DNA from 3 places in the Streptomyces sp. NPDC049597 genome. Region 2 is predicted to be linked to each of the others. Evidence: riboswitches for the same ligand, from Rfam matches in the RefSeq annotation. Region 2 holds a riboswitch; each other region holds the start of a gene.

Region 1 (3,308 bases), on a different contig from region 2:
CGGTCGTACGTCACGGGCTCGCCGTCCAGCCGGAGGTGGCCCGTCGCCGGGCGCAGTCCGCCGCTCAACAGCCGCAGCAGGGTGGTCTTTCCGCTGCCGTTGCGCCCCAGCAGAGCCGTGGAGCGGCCCTCCTGCAGCGCGAGGCCGACGCCGCTCAGCACGGCCGGCCCGTCCTCGTACGCGAAACCGGCGTCGACGAGCTCAACGATCACAGGACGAACCTTTCCAGCAGATGGGTGAGCAGCACGATGCCCGCCAGCAGCGCGGCCACGGCGGCGAGGAAGCGGCGCGACACGGACGCGCGCGGCACGAGGACCCGCAACGCGCCGTCGTAACCGCGCCCGGCGAGCCCGGCCTGCAGCCGGCCGGCCCGGTCGAAGGCGCGGACGAACGCGGTCGCCCCCAGCCCCGCCAGCGAACGCCACGCCGCCGCCCGGCTCGTGTGGCCGAGACGGGCGGCCTGGGCCTGGCGGACCCGGCTCATCGCGTCCATCAGAAGGAAACTGATCCGGTACATCACCAGCGCCACGTCCACCACAGCCGGCGGCACGCCCGCCCGCACCAGCCGGGGCAGGACGTCCGAGACCGGCGTGGTGAACGCGAACAGCAGCACCCCGAGCGACGCCGCCGAGGTCCGCAGCAGCAACGCGGCAGCGTGCTCGGGACCGTCGGGCGCCAGCGCCACCGGCCCCGCGGCGCCACCCACGGCGAACAACAGCGGCAGCGCCCCGGTGACACAGAACCCGAGGGGGATGCGGAAGGCCCGCCACAGCTGCCGGGGGGCGACCCCGGCCGGGCCCAGCAGGACGGCGAGGGACGCGACGGCCACCAGAACGGCGCCGGGCCAGGGCGGCAGGCACACGGCCGTCACCGTCAGCCCCAGGCCGAGCACGGCCTTCTCACAGGGATGGCGGCGGCGCCAGCGACTGCTGTGCGCCGCCGCGTCGATCGGCAGCATCGGCGCCTACGGCAGCTTCGCGGTGGGGGCGTCCCCGCTGCCGGCCGACGCCTCGGGCGCCTCGTCGGCGGCCTCCTCCCGGAGGGCGCCCGTGCGCGCCGCGGCCCGCTCCTCACCCTGCCTGCGTCCTCTGCGCAGGCCGAAGTAGTACGCCAGCACCCCTGCGCCGATCGCGGCCTGGAGTGCGAACAGTGCCGACTCGATCTCGCCCGACGGCGGCTCGTAGAGAGGGGAGAACCACGGCTCGTAGTCCGGTTCGAGTTCCGAGATCGCCGTTTCCGCCTGTGCGTCGGCGCCCGTGAACGGCTCCTCCTTGTCGTCCCCGAGCCCCAGGACGAGCGGCAGGACGGCCAGTGCCGCCACGGCCAGCAACAGCAGCGTATTGATCCTCGCGTTGCGGCTCATCGGACCACGGCCTCCTTCTTCTTCCCCGGGAGCAGGACGCCGAGACGGGCCAGGTCGCCCTTGCTGGACTGGCTGAGCAGCCGCATCACCAGCACGGTGAGCAGCCCCTCGCTCACCGCGAGCGGGATCTGCGTGAGCGCGAAGATGCCGCCGAACTTGGCGAGCGCGCCCACGAATCCGCTGCTCGGGTCGGGGAAGGCCAGCGCGAGCTGCACGCTGGTGACGCAGTACGTCGACAGGTCGGCGACGAACGCGCCGAAGAACACCGCCACCATCAGCGGGACGCCCGACCGCCGCAGCAGCCGGTAGACGCCGTAACCGGTCCACGGACCGACGATCGCCAAGGAGAACACGTTGGCGCCGAGCGTGGTGAGGCCGCCGTGCGCCAGCAACAGCGCCTGGAACAGCAGGGTGATGGTGCCGAGCACCGCCATGATCGGCGGACGGAAGAGGATCGCGCCCAGCCCGGTGCCGGTCGGATGGGAGCAGCTGCCGGTCACCGACGGGATCTTCAGGGCGGAGAGCACGAACGTGAAGGCGCCGGAGGCGCCGAGCAGCAGGGTGGACTCGGGGTGGGCCTTGACCTCGCGGGTCAGGGCACGTACACCGTGGACGACGAACGGGGCCGCCGCGACGCCCCAGGCGGCGGCGTGCAACGGGGGCAGGTACCCCTCGGCTATATGCATGGTCGGGAGACCCTCTCCAGCACCTCGTGGATGGACAGCGCACCCTGGCCGGTCTCCTGGCTGACGGGTCATGCCGCCCGTGACTCCGCCTTCCCAGGCACCGCGGTCCCCCGCGGTGGCCCAGTGACTTCCCCTGAGGGGTGGAGCCGGACTTCCCGATCACAGTGGCGAGGGCCGCACCGGTACCGCACCGGTTTCCCGAACACCAAGGCCCCGTGACAGTAGTGCCCGGACCAGCGACATCACAAGCCGCGCACGGGTGCACCGGCCCGCGGCCGGGTGAGCCGTTCGCCACACCCGGCCGCGCGAACCCCTCCCGTCACGCCTCTACTCCTTGCGGTACCCGTACGCCTCCGAGGCCGCCGCCTCCACCGCGTCCAGGTCGCCCCCGGCCGACGCGGTCACCACGGCGGCCACCGCACCCTCCACGAACGGGGCGTCCACGAGCCGGGTGCCGTCGGGCAGTTCGTCGCCCTCGGCGAGGAGGGCCTTCACCGTGAGCACGGCGCTGCCCAGATCGACCAGCACGGCCACCCCCGCGCCGCGGTCCACCTCCGCCGCCGCGGCACAGACCAGCTCGGAGCTGGTGCCGAGACCGCCGTCCGGCGTGCCGCCCGCCGCGGCGACGGGCGCGAGCTCCCCGCCGCCCGCGAGCCCGCGCGCCAGCGCGGCGACCGAGCGCGCCACCTCCGCGCTGTGCGACACCAGCACGATCCCGACCCGCTGGGCGGCGTCGCTCATCCGGCCGCCTCCGCGGTCTCGGCGAGCGCGGCCACCAGCAGCGCCGACGACGTCGCCCCCGGGTCCTGGTGCCCGATGCTGCGCTCACCGAGATAACTGGCCCTGCCCTTGCGCGCCTGCAACGGCACCGTCGCCAGCGCCCCCTGCTCGGCCGCATCCCTGGCCGCGGCGAACGAGTCCGTGCTGTCGCCGAGCGCCGCCACCGCCGGCTCCAGGGCGTCCAGCATCGTCTTGTCGCCCGCCTTCGCCCCGCCCAGCTGCGCCACGGCCGCGACACCCGCCCGCAGCGCCTTGGCCAAGTGCCCCGCGCTCACCTCGGCGTCGTCGCCGAGTGCCTTGCCGGCACGCCGCAGCAGCGTCCCGTACAGCGGCCCGGAGGCCCCGCCGACCGTCGAGATCAACTGGCGTCCCGCCAGCACCAGTACGGCTCCGGGCGCGGCCGGCGGCTCCTTGTCCAGGGCCGCGACGACGGCCGCGAAGCCGCGCTGGAGATTGGTGCCGTGATCGGCGTCGCCGAT
Region 2 (3,308 bases):
GATCCTGCCGCTGTACTCGCTGATGCTGGGACTGCTGGCGCTGCTCGGCTTCATGGCCATCGCGGCGGGCGTGAAGGTGACCAACGGTCAGCTGGCCATCCCTCAGCTGTTCGAGAACATGTTCCCGGACTGGTTCGCGGGCGTCGCGTTCGCCGCGATCGGCATCGGCGCGCTGGTCCCCGCGGCCATCATGTCCATCGCCGCGGCCAACCTGTTCACCCGGAACATCTACAAGGACTTCCTCAAGCCCGACGCGACTCCGGCGCAGGAGACCAAGGTCTCCAAGCTGGTCTCGCTGCTGGTGAAGGTCGGCGCCCTGGTCTTCGTCCTCACCATGGACAAGACCGTGGCGATCAACTTCCAGCTGCTCGGCGGCATCTGGATCCTGCAGACGTTCCCGGCCCTGGTGGGCGGCCTGTTCACCCGGTGGTTCCACCGCTGGGCGCTCATCGCCGGCTGGGCGGTCGGCATGATCTACGGCACGGTCGCCGCCTACGGCGTGGCGAGCCCGACGCAGAAGCACTTCGGCGGCTCGTCGGCCGAGATCCCCGGCATCGGCGAGATCGGCTACATCGGCCTCACCGCGTTCGTGCTGAACGTCATCGTCACCGTGGTGCTCACCTTCGTCCTGAGGGGTGCCAAGGCCCCCGACGGCGTCGACGAGACCAGCCCGTCGGACTACACGGCGGACGCGGGCGACCCGGGCGTCCAGGTGGAACTCCCGCCGGCCACGGCGGGCGCCCCCGGCGGCCACTGACGATCGCGTACTCACGGGCCGTCGCGTCTCCTCCAGGGAGATGCGGCGGCCCTTCGTCGTGCGGTCAGTTCACCCAGTCCAAGACCTCGTCGAAGTCGTCGGTGTCCAGGTGCGGGCGATCGGTGGTCCCGGTCATGGCCCCTCCCTTCGTCGACCACGGCAGCGACGTCCACAGCTCACCGCCCGGCCTTCCGTTCCGCCACGGAGACACAACATGTGGGGGCATGCGCAGCCACCCGCCCCCACATGTATGCTCATGTGGCTGTCGCCGCAGGGGAATCCGGTGTGAATCCGGAACTGTCCCGCAACGGTGTGATCCGGTGCGCTGTGCGTACCCGACGAGTCCGAGGACCTGCCGACGGTGCATCCGGTTCGACCGAACCGGGTGCCCAGACGTCCGGGCCTCGCGGTTGGGCCGGTGGACGCCGTGCCTCGTGCTGCCCGTCCGCGGGCCCGCGCCCGCATGGCCCCGCCTCCCCCGCCGGCCCAGAGCCGAGCGAGGGAGAGCACCACATGACCATCGCGCCAGCCGATCCGGCTTCAGGCACCACGGAGCAGACGACGGCCGGTCCCGGGACCGGCCTCGACGGCGGCCCCTCGGGCCGCGGATCCGACCTGCTGCGGACCCTCACGGACCTGACGGCCGATCTGCCCGACGCCGACCCCGGGAGGGTCGCCGCCGCCGCGCTGCGCGGGCGGCACGCCGGATCGGACGAGGCCGAACTGCGCTCCCTCGCCACCGACGCCGCCGCCGGTCTGATCTCCGAGGACCCGGCCTACTCCCGTCTCGCCGCCCGGCTGCTGACCCGCACGATCGCGGACGAGGCCGCCGGCCAGGGCGCGGTGTCGTTCTCCGCCTCCGTCGCGGTCGGGCACCGCGAGGGCCTGATCGCCGACCGCACCGCCGCGTTCGTGGCACTGCACGCGACCCGGCTCGACGCGCTCGTCGACCCGGCCGCCGACGACCGCTTCGGCTACTTCGGCCTGCGCACGCTCTACAGCCGCTACCTGCTGCGTCACCCCATCAGCCGTCGGGTCGTCGAGACGTCGCAGTACTTCATGCTGCGCGTCGCCTGCGGCCTCGCCGCGGACGACAGCGACCGCTCGGTGGACGAGGTCGCCGACCTGTACGGCCTGATGAGCCGGCTCGACTACCTCCCCTCCTCCCCCACGCTCTTCAACTCCGGCACGCGCCACCCGCAGATGTCGTCCTGCTACCTGCTGGACTCGCCGCTCGACGAGCTCGACTCGATCTACGACCGCTACCACCAGGTCGCGCGCCTGTCCAAGCACGCGGGCGGCATCGGGCTCTCGTACTCGCGCATCCGCGCCCGCGGTTCGCTGATCCGCGGCACCAACGGGCACTCCAACGGCATCGTCCCGTTCCTGAAGACGCTCGACGCCTCGGTCGCCGCCGTGAACCAGGGCGGCCGGCGCAAGGGGGCCGCCGCGATCTACCTGGAAACCTGGCACGCGGACATCGAGGAGTTCCTGGAGCTGCGCGACAACACCGGCGAGGACGCCCGGCGTACGCACAACCTCAACCTCGCGCACTGGATCCCCGACGAGTTCATGCGGCGCGTCGAGACGGGCTCCGACTGGTCGCTGTTCTCGCCGGCCGACGTGCCCGAGCTCGTCGACCTGTGGGGCGAGGAGTTCGACGCCGCCTACCGCGCCGCCGAGGCCGAGGGCCTGGCCCGCAAGAGCATCCCGGCGCGCGACCTGTACGGCCGCATGATGCGCACGCTCGCGCAGACCGGCAACGGCTGGATGACCTTCAAGGACGCCGCCAACCGCACCGCCAACCAGACCGCCGCGCCCGGCCACACGGTCCACTCCTCGAACCTGTGCACCGAGATCCTGGAGGTCACCGACGACGGCGAGACGGCCGTCTGCAACCTCGGCTCGGTGAACCTGGGAGCCTTCGTCAGCGGCGGTGAACTCGACTGGGAGCGGCTGGACGCCACCGTCCGCACCGCGGTCACCTTCCTCGACCGGGTCGTCGACATCAACTTCTACCCGACCGAGCAGGCCGGGCGTTCCAACGCCAAGTGGCGGCCCGTGGGCCTGGGCGCGATGGGCCTCCAGGACGTCTTCTTCAAGCTGCGGCTGCCCTTCGACTCGCCCGAGGCACGGGCCCTGTCCACCCGCATCGCCGAGCGCATCATGCTCGCCGCGTACGAGGCGTCCGCCGACCTCGCCGAGCGCAACGGCCCGCTGCCGGCCTGGGACAAGACGCGCACCGCGCGCGGGGTGCTGCACCCGGACCACTACGCCGTGGAGCTGAACTGGCCCGAGCGCTGGGCCGCCCTGCGCGAGCGGATCGCCTCCGTCGGCATGCGCAACTCGCTGCTCCTCGCCATCGCGCCGACGGCGACGATCGCCTCGATCGCGGGCGTCTACGAGTGCATCGAGCCGCAGGTCTCCAACCTCTTCAAGCGTGAGACCCTGTCCGGCGAGTTCCTCCAGGTCAACTCCTACCTGGTGGACGAGCTGAAGAAGCTCGGCGTGTGGGACGCGCAGACGCGCGAGGCGCTGCGCGAGTCCAGCG
Region 3 (3,308 bases), on a different contig from region 2:
TTCAGCGACATGTTCTGGCCCTTGAAGGGCGCGACCTTCACCCCCCGCCGCACCAGCCACCGGCAGATCCCGGCGGTCACGACGCTCTTGCCCGCGTCCGACGTGGTCCCCGCGACCAGCAGTCCGCCGCCGTTCATGTACGCCTCCCCCTCATGGCCCCCCAGGCCAGTCGTGCGCCCGCGCACGTCGCGAGCGTCAGCACGCCGATCCGCCGCGACAGCCGCACGGCCCGCCCGATGTCCCCGAACTCCACGGCCCGGCCGGATCCGTTGAGCACCGGCCGGTGCTCGACACGGCCCCCGTACGACAGGGTCCCGCCCAGCCGGACGCCGAGCGCTCCCGCGAACGACGCCTCCACCGGACCGGCATTGGGGCTCGGGTGCTTCGCCGCGTCGGCCCGCCAGGCGCGTACGGCCCCCCGCGGGTCGGGGCCCGCGATCACGGCGAGTGCCGCGGTGAGCCGTGCGCCGGGCCAGCCCGCCACGTCGTCGAGGCGTGCCGAGGCCCAGCCGTAGCGCCGGTGGCGCGGCGACTTGTGGCCGACCATGGCGTCCAGCGTGTTCACGGCACGGAAGCCGAGCAGCCCGGGAACGCCCGCGACAGCGCCCCACACCAGGGCGCCGACGACGGCGTCCGACGTGTTCTCGGCGACGGACTCGACCACGGCGCGGGCGATCTGCTGCTCGTCCAGGGCCTGCGGGTCGCGCCCGCAGAGGTGGGGGAGCCGTGCGCGGGCCGCCTCGACGTCCCCCGCGGCCAGCGCATCGCCGACGAGGCGCGCCTCCCGGCCGAGCGTGGTGCCTCCGACCACGGCCCAGGTGGCGGCGGCGGTCAGGGCGACGGACGCGGCGGGGGAGCGGCGCACGGCACGGGACGCCAGCGCGCCCGCGGCGACGGCTCCGCCGGCGCAGAGGGCCGTGTGCAGGGCGCCCCGGCCCCGGTGGTCACGCCACAGCAGCCGCTCGACGGCGCCCGCGGCCCGCCCGAAGGCGGCGACGGGGTGCCCGCGGCGGGGGTCGCCGACGAGCCGGTCGACGACGAGGCCCGCGGTGGCGCCGTACACGAAGACGCGGTCGGCACGCATGGGTCAGTGATCCCGCAGGCGGGGGCCGACGGACAGGGCCGGACGGCAGCCGGGCATGGGAGGAGTCCTCACTCAGGGTCCGCGCCCTGGTTCGACGTGACCGGCGGCGAGAGTTCCTGGCTCCCCAGGGGTGTGATCCTCCGGGTGACAGTGGCGGGACCGCGCCGGATTCGCACCGGACTTCCTCTTCTGCCGCCGTAGATGGCCCCGGCAGTCCACCACGCCCCGCGAACGCCCGTCAACTCACCCTTGACCTGCGGAGGGACAGTGTGCGAAGCCCCACACCCCACGCACGCCGGAGCCGGGCCGCAGGCACGCGGGGTGCCTCCGGCCCGGCTCCGGGCGGGTCGCCGTGGCCGGCGAACGGAAGGACTCGAAGGGAGTCAGGTGACGATCAGGTAGATGCCGTACGCCACGGCCGCGGCGCACAGGGCGAAGCAGGCGTAGGCGCCGGTGCGGGCCATGGCGGCCGATCCGCCGTCGGCGGCCGCCGCCTCGTGCTTGGTCAGGCCCACGATGCCCAGGGTGAACAGGCCCACCAGGGCGACGGTGGCGACGAGGCTCACGCCGAAAACGGAGCCGAGAGCTGCCCAGTCGATCTTCATGCTGCTGATTCCTTACACCGTGGCCGGACGGACCGGCTCGGGCTCGGCCGGAGCCGGGATGGTGGTCTTGAGCTCGCCCGCGGGCGGCGGGGTGACAGCCGCGATGGCGGTGGTGACGACGCCGGCGGGCTCCTGCTCCTCGATGTCGTTGACGTTGGTGTGGTCGACGACCTGGCGCCGGGAGACGAACCAGATCGCGGCGCAGGAGATGACCAGGAAGACCGCGACGGCCGCGACGCCCCAGTCACCCTGCTGGGTGACGAACTCCGAACCGGCGGCGACGAGACCGGCGGCCGGCAGGGTCAGGCCCCAGGCGACGAACATCCGGGTCGCGGTGGACCAGCGGACGACACCGCCCTTGCGGCCGAGACCAGCGCCCATCACCGCGCCGGAGCACGAGTGGGTGGTCGACAGGGAGAAGCCGAGGTTGGAGGAGGCGAGGATGACGCTCGCCGCGCCCGTCTGGGCGGCGAAGCCCTGCTGCGGCTGGAGGTCGGTCAGGCCCTTGCCCATGGTGCGGATGATGCGCCAGCCGCCGAGGTAGGTGCCGAGGGCGATGGCGACACCGGCGGAGACGATGACCCACAGGGGAGGGTTGGAGCCGGGGGCGATGACGTTCCCGGCGACCAGGGCCAGGGTGATGATGCCCATCGTCTTCTGCGCGTCGTTGGTGCCGTGCGCCAGCGAGACGAGACCGGCGGAGGCGATCTGGCCGGCGCGGTAGCCCTTGCCGGTGGCCTTCGGGTCGGCGTTCCGGCCGAGCCTGTAGGTCAGCCGGGAGGCCAGGAACGCGGCGACACCGGCGACGAGCGGCGCGGCGACCGCGGGGATCAGCACCTTGGTGACCACGACGCCGCCGTTGACCGCGTCGAAGCCGACGGACGCGACGGTGGCGCCGATGAGGCCGCCCATCAGGGCGTGCGAGGAGCTGGACGGCAGGCCGATGAGCCAGGTCAGCAGATTCCAGAGGATGGCGCCGACGAGCGCCGCGAAGATGACTTCAGGTGAGATGCCTGATTCGTCGACGAGGCCACTGGAGATCGTCTTCGCGACCTCCACGGACAGGAAAGCGCCGACGAGATTCAGAACGGCGGACATGGCCACCGCGGTCTTGGGCTTCAGGGCGCCGGTCGAGATGGTCGTCGCCATCGCGTTGGCGGTGTCGTGGAAACCGTTCGTGAAATCGAACACGAGAGCTGTCACGATCACAATCGCGAGCAGCAGCGTGATGTGTTCCATTTACCCAGGCAATCGTTTGACGTCATTGACTCGGCGACCGTAGGCAACCTGGGTGAACGGAAGATGAACTGGGCCGGGCTCTGCGGTGTCCGTAAGTAGGGACCGAGCATTCCGCTTGCCCCTTTTGAGGCCCTGCGACAGCACCCGGCATCCACTCGAACACACTCCGTCGCCTGTCGCCCCGAGGGGCGCGCCTGACAGGATCTCCGCATGACGGATCACGCGGGGACGGACACGATCGAACAGGGCTGGCAGGACGTCGTCGCGACGGCCCGCAGAACCGCGGCGGAGGGTCTCGTGGTCGGTACGTCCGGCAACGTCTCCGTCCGCGTCGGCGACCTCGTGGTCGTCACCCCGAGCGGGGTGCCCTACGACCGGCT

The links. A riboswitch is a leader RNA that binds a small molecule or an ion and turns the genes downstream of it on or off. The one in region 2 is predicted to bind cobalamin.
Region 1: linked by a shared signal. The riboswitch ahead of AB0K02_RS29090 (energy-coupling factor ABC transporter permease) and the one ahead of AB0K02_RS18480 (ribonucleoside-diphosphate reductase subunit alpha) in region 2 are both predicted to bind cobalamin.
Region 3: linked by a shared signal. The riboswitch ahead of AB0K02_RS09160 (cobalamin biosynthesis protein) and the one ahead of AB0K02_RS18480 (ribonucleoside-diphosphate reductase subunit alpha) in region 2 are both predicted to bind cobalamin.

What each region holds. Positions count from the first base shown of each region.
Region 1 is NZ_JBFAOY010000035.1:48,417-51,724, reverse strand. Features, by position in the region: gene AB0K02_RS29105 (ATP-binding cassette domain-containing protein) at 1-212, opposite strand, end outside; gene cbiQ (cobalt ECF transporter T component CbiQ) at 209-958, opposite strand; gene AB0K02_RS29095 (energy-coupling factor ABC transporter substrate-binding protein) at 965-1,363, opposite strand; gene AB0K02_RS29090 (energy-coupling factor ABC transporter permease) at 1,360-2,049, opposite strand; cobalamin riboswitch at 2,078-2,296, opposite strand; gene AB0K02_RS29085 (PTS fructose transporter subunit IIA) at 2,377-2,790, opposite strand; gene dhaL (dihydroxyacetone kinase subunit DhaL) at 2,787-3,308, opposite strand, start outside.
Region 2 is NZ_JBFAOY010000014.1:169,258-172,565, forward strand. Features, by position in the region: gene mctP (monocarboxylate uptake permease MctP) at 1-757, shown strand, start outside; cobalamin riboswitch at 1,000-1,132, shown strand; gene AB0K02_RS18480 (ribonucleoside-diphosphate reductase subunit alpha) at 1,271-3,308, shown strand, end outside.
Region 3 is NZ_JBFAOY010000005.1:228,801-232,108, forward strand. Features, by position in the region: gene AB0K02_RS09155 (cobyric acid synthase) at 1-137, opposite strand, end outside; gene AB0K02_RS09160 (cobalamin biosynthesis protein) at 134-1,084, opposite strand; cobalamin riboswitch at 1,175-1,311, opposite strand; gene AB0K02_RS09165 (hypothetical protein) at 1,468-1,689, opposite strand; gene AB0K02_RS09170 (inorganic phosphate transporter) at 1,702-2,928, opposite strand; gene AB0K02_RS09175 (class II aldolase/adducin family protein) at 3,139-3,308, shown strand, end outside.